One region of the Lacticaseibacillus sp. YLM2-1 genome, then DNA from elsewhere that is predicted to be linked to it. Evidence: predicted binding sites of a transcription regulator. Region 1 holds the regulator's gene; the other holds the start of a gene.

Region 1 (2,404 bases):
TGGTAGTCAGTTGCGGTATCGGGATCTGCGAAAGTTTGGGCGGATGCGGCTGATCAAAACCGGGCAGGAGGATCAGGTCACAGCACTTGCTAAACTTGGGCCGGAACCAACGCCAAGCACGTTTGACGAGACTGAGTTTGCCCGGCGCCTGAAACGCCATCATAAACCGATCAAGTCGGTTTTGCTCGATCAAACCGTGGTAGCGGGCGTGGGTAATATTTATGCTGACGAGGTATTGTGGTTAAGCCAACTGAATCCGCTGCAGCCAGCTGATACCTTGAAATCTAAAGAAATCAAAACACTGCATGACGCGATTATCCAAGAATTAAACGCAGCCATTGCGGCAGGCGGCACCAGCGCGCATACGTATGTTGATGCAGAAGGCAATCGCGGTTCTTTTCAAAATGCCTTGCACGTCTATGATCGGGAAGGTACCCCGTGCGATCGCTGCGGCACGACGATTGTCAAAATTAAGGTTGGTCAGCGCGGAACCCATTACTGCCCACACTGTCAGCCATTACATCAAAGGAGGCGGCCAGCGTGACTTATCTCTTGGGGTTAACCGGTGGCATTGCATCGGGGAAATCGACGGTAAGCCGCACTTTCAAAGCCGCTGGGTTTCCGGTGGTGGATGCTGATGTCATTGCCCGCCAGATCGTCGAGCCTGGGCAGCCTGTTCTTGCGCGCATTGCTCAAGCTTTCGGTCCTGAAGTGCTGCGCGCGGATGGCAGCCTAGATCGCGCCAAGCTGGCCGAGATTGTTTTTTCCCAGCCAGGCAGAATGGCAGCCTTGAATCAGATCAATCGGCCTTATTTGCGCGAGGCCATCAGTCAGGCACTTGCACAGGCAAAAGCCGGTGGGGCCGCCATCGTTGTCGGCGACATTCCTTTGTTGTATGAGGCCGATTATGCCGATGACTTTGACGGTGTTGCGGTTGTGAGCGTTGATCCCAATATCCAACTATCGCGTTTAATGGCACGAGACGGACTCTCAGAGGCTGATGCGGAGGCTCGAATTCAATCGCAAATGCCGTTAGCGCAAAAGGCAGCATTGGCAGATTTTGTGATTGATAATAATGGGACTCAAGAGGCAACCATTGCCCAAGCCAATGCCTTGATCCACCGGCTGCAACGGCTATCATAAGCGGCTTACGCGTGCTATAATAAGCTATCAAACTTTGATTAAGAGGGTGGAGTCGTGCAATGTCCCCATTGCCATCATAATAGTTCGCGAGTTGTCGATTCCCGACCAACAGACGGTGGCCGTGCGATTCGCCGCCGTCGCGAATGCGAAAATTGCGGGTTTCGGTTTACAACCTTTGAACGGGTTGAACAAACCCCGCTGTTAGTGATCAAAAAGAATGGTACACGTGAAGAATTTAATCGTGAGAAGATCCTAAAAGGACTTATTCGGGCCGCTGAAAAACGGCCTGTTACCATGGAACAAATGCAAAGTATTGTCGATTCGGTCGAAAATCAGTTGCGTGCGATTGGTGAAAACGAAGTCTCCAGTCAGGCGATCGGTGAGTTTGTCATGTCTAAACTAGCCGATGTCGATGACGTTGCCTATATCCGTTTTGCCAGCGTTTATCGACAGTTTAAAGATATGTCCGTCTTCATGCAGGAACTGCAGGACATGATGAAGAAAGAAAAGACCAAGAAGTAAAGATCATCGCAGCTGAAAATGGTAAACCGGACCTGAGGCAAATGTCTCAGGTCCGTTGTCTGAAAAGAGGTGAAAGTGCATGCAACGTCCTGATACATTTAGTCCACAGGCAGGGTTTGTGTTAACAAAAGCCGGTCATTTGAGTGATTTTGACGAAAAAGTGGCAATTTCACTCTATCAGCCGCTCATCGGGCCGATTGCGATGGCATTGTATCTGAGCCTGTGGCAGGAAGTTAAAGATCGCGCACTAGTGACTGATCGACGTCTGCAATTATGGCTGCTGGATTTATTAGATATTGATATTGATCAATTATTCAATGCGCGTGTCAAACTGGAGGCGGTCGGGTTACTGCGCACTTATACGCAAGTCGACTCATTAGGGCGGTACTACGCTTATGAGTTGTATGCACCGGTGGCACCTGATGCCTTTTTCAAGGACGATCTTCTCGGGTTGCTCCTATACGACAAAGTCGGGGAAAAAAGATACGATGAGCTGGTTGGCCAATTTAGCCTCAAACCAGTGCGCAGACCTGAATGGCAGGAGATTACAGCCAGTTTTCTCGATGTGTTTCGGTTTGATCATGATTTGAGCAAGGAACCACCAGCAGTGGTGGCAGCTAAATCAGATATGACGCAAAAAGAAGCTACGCGGCCACGGCTTGGCACAGGCGGCGGCTATGATTGGGCATTAGTCAAAGCGATGCTGGCGAATAGTAATATTCAAGCGGGGCAACTCGCC
Region 2 (2,404 bases), 1.3 Mb from region 1:
GCTTTGAAGGAACCGGTCAATCGCTTGATGGTGTCATAGGAAACGACATCAGGATACATCCGTTTGGTGGCGCATTCGATCGCCAATTGTTTGATATCATAGTTTGGATCTTCTGGCTTCAGGTTCAAATCGCGCTTCAAAGTAAAGACCAATTTCGGGAAGATTGCTGTCCGCCGTTCTTTACCCAGGCCTAGAATTCGAATTTTCAGGATGTCTTTTTGGATCTCGCGTTCAATCCAACTGGTCCCTAAGCCAAAACCGACTGTGACAAATGGCGTCTGGCCTTGGGTGGAATAAAGGGTGTTCACCTGATATTCCAAGGTTTGCAAGGCATCATAAATATCCTTCTTAGTCTGCTTCACCGCCAGCGCTTCCAGCTTAGCCGGATCATCAATCACGCTGCCGAATTCACGCAAATGTTTTTGATAGTTTTTCTCGGCGAATGGCGCCAAGACCTGATCTGTCCGGTCACTGGAGCAGCCGCCGTATTGACTGGAGGCCACATTAGCGATGATCTGGGTCATCTGGGTCACAGCAACTTGAATCGAATGGGCCGGTTCAACTTCGGCATTGCCAATACTGAAGCCATGATTCAACATGTAGTCAAAATCAATCAGGCAGCAATTGGTTTCGGCCATAAACGGGGTGTAGTCAAGATCATGCCAGTGAATATCGCCGCGTAAATGCGCATTGGCAACAGCAGGTGGCAGCATTTTCAGACCGATTGCCTTGGCCACTGCGCCTGCAGTTAGATCCCGCTGGGTTGAAAAGACCCGGCTGTCCTTATTGGCATTTTCGTTAACAACGCTTTCGTCGCGATTCACTAGGCGCGAGACGTTATAATTAACATCTTGCTTCTGTTTGCGGGCTAAATCACGCTTCAAGCGATACTCAGTATACGCTTCAGCCCAGTTATATTTTTCCGCAGCGATCAAGGTCTGCTCAACCACTGTTTGGATCTCTGCGATTTCCACGTCATCGTGGTAGCGATCGCGAATCTTAGCCGTGACCGTATCCGTCAAGTGATCGATCGTCAGCACGTCACTCGGTGCCAGTTTTGCCACACTTTCTGCCGCCTTCGTGATTGCAGTGCTGATCTTGGATGCATCAAAATCAACAATGCGCCCGTCTCGTTTCTTGATTTGTGTATAAAATTCGATCATGGCTAATCCCCCATTACGTTAACTTGAAGTGCTTGTAACAATGTATCTAGTATACAAGACTCAGCAGGAAAAGTAACGGGTTATCCACTAAATTTTGTGGTTAATTATCGACTGCATACACTATATAGTGTGTTTTGCATTATTTGGTTGTTCACGATTCATCTTGACGATAACGACGGTAAGCCCGAGTGTTATAACGTTTGCGCATGTGAACACGACTTCTGCTTTTTCAAAAATCGTTTGATCATAGCCCAAAAATAACCGATATTTTTGTTGAAGTTTGAGTTTAATCAACAAAAATTCGGCTAATTTTTTAAAGCTTTTTTCGATCCAGCAGCTTGATCGCCGCGAAAAATAAAACAACGGCGGCAACGACAGCAATGACCATGGCCGGCATCAATTTCGTTAGCGCATCACTGTTGACAAGGATTTTCATATTGTCGCCAATGAGGGCAACCGGATTAGCATGTTGCCAACTTTTGACCATTTGTGCCAAATACAACAGTGCCATCACCACAATCGTCAGCAGCAAACCGCCATAATTATTCGTTGCTAGTGTGGAGCCAAACACGATCAGGCTGAGGAAGAATAAGCCAAAGACTAATAATGGTAAGAACGCGAGTACCACATGCGGGCTGCGCGTATCAGGAAAGTAGTACGCGGTGTAAGCCCACGTTACCAAAAAGGCGAGGCTGGTGATCCAGATCCAGAGCAACATCCCGACAATCGCTTTGCCAACAATGACCGTCCAGCGCGGCAAGCCTTTGGTGACCAAGTTAACGAGTGTGCCTTGTTGAATCTCCTGACTGACACAACCGCCAAGCATGAGGGCGAACACGTAAATGCCCATCTGGGTGATGTTCTTGTAATATTGGGTCCATGCATCCAGCGAAGTCGGCTTAGGGACCGCCACCTTAATGCCGCCAAGACCACCCTTTAACAGTTCCGGCATGAGTTTGGCGATCAGCGGACTCAAAATGCCGAAAATGAGGAAAACAACCGTCAAAATCAACAAGCGGTGAGTCCGCCAGCTTTCAAGCAGTTCTTTTTTGGTGAAAATAATGGCTGCGTTCATCGCGTCACCTCCATGAAGATCTGTTCCAAATTGGCTTCTTGCTGGGCAAGCGTGATCGGAATGAGTTTGGCTTCAAGCAACATGGTAGGGACGCGATCAGCAGCGGCAGCATAGGTACCGGTGTATGCTGCTTGAAGACTGTTTTTTTGTTGCTCAAGGTGCGTCA

The links. The regulator NrdR, encoded in region 1, represses ribonucleotide reductase genes. The targets are predictions, from matches to a motif close to ACACNATATATNGTGT.
Region 2: the regulator NrdR is predicted to act here: its motif matches at 1,281-1,296, upstream of nrdD (anaerobic ribonucleoside-triphosphate reductase).

The regions. Positions count from the first base shown of each region.
Region 1 covers NZ_CM152617.1:1,741,942-1,744,345, reverse strand. Annotated here, with positions in the region: gene mutM (bifunctional DNA-formamidopyrimidine glycosylase/DNA-(apurinic or apyrimidinic site) lyase) at 1-544, shown strand, start outside; gene coaE (dephospho-CoA kinase) at 541-1,143, shown strand; gene nrdR (transcriptional regulator NrdR) at 1,198-1,665, shown strand; gene AC07KQ_RS08475 (replication initiation and membrane attachment family protein) at 1,745-2,404, shown strand, end outside.
Region 2 covers NZ_CM152617.1:135,562-137,965, reverse strand. Annotated here, with positions in the region: gene nrdD (anaerobic ribonucleoside-triphosphate reductase) at 1-1,163, opposite strand, end outside; gene AC07KQ_RS00660 (ABC transporter permease) at 1,477-2,238, opposite strand; gene AC07KQ_RS00655 (ABC transporter ATP-binding protein) at 2,235-2,404, opposite strand, start outside.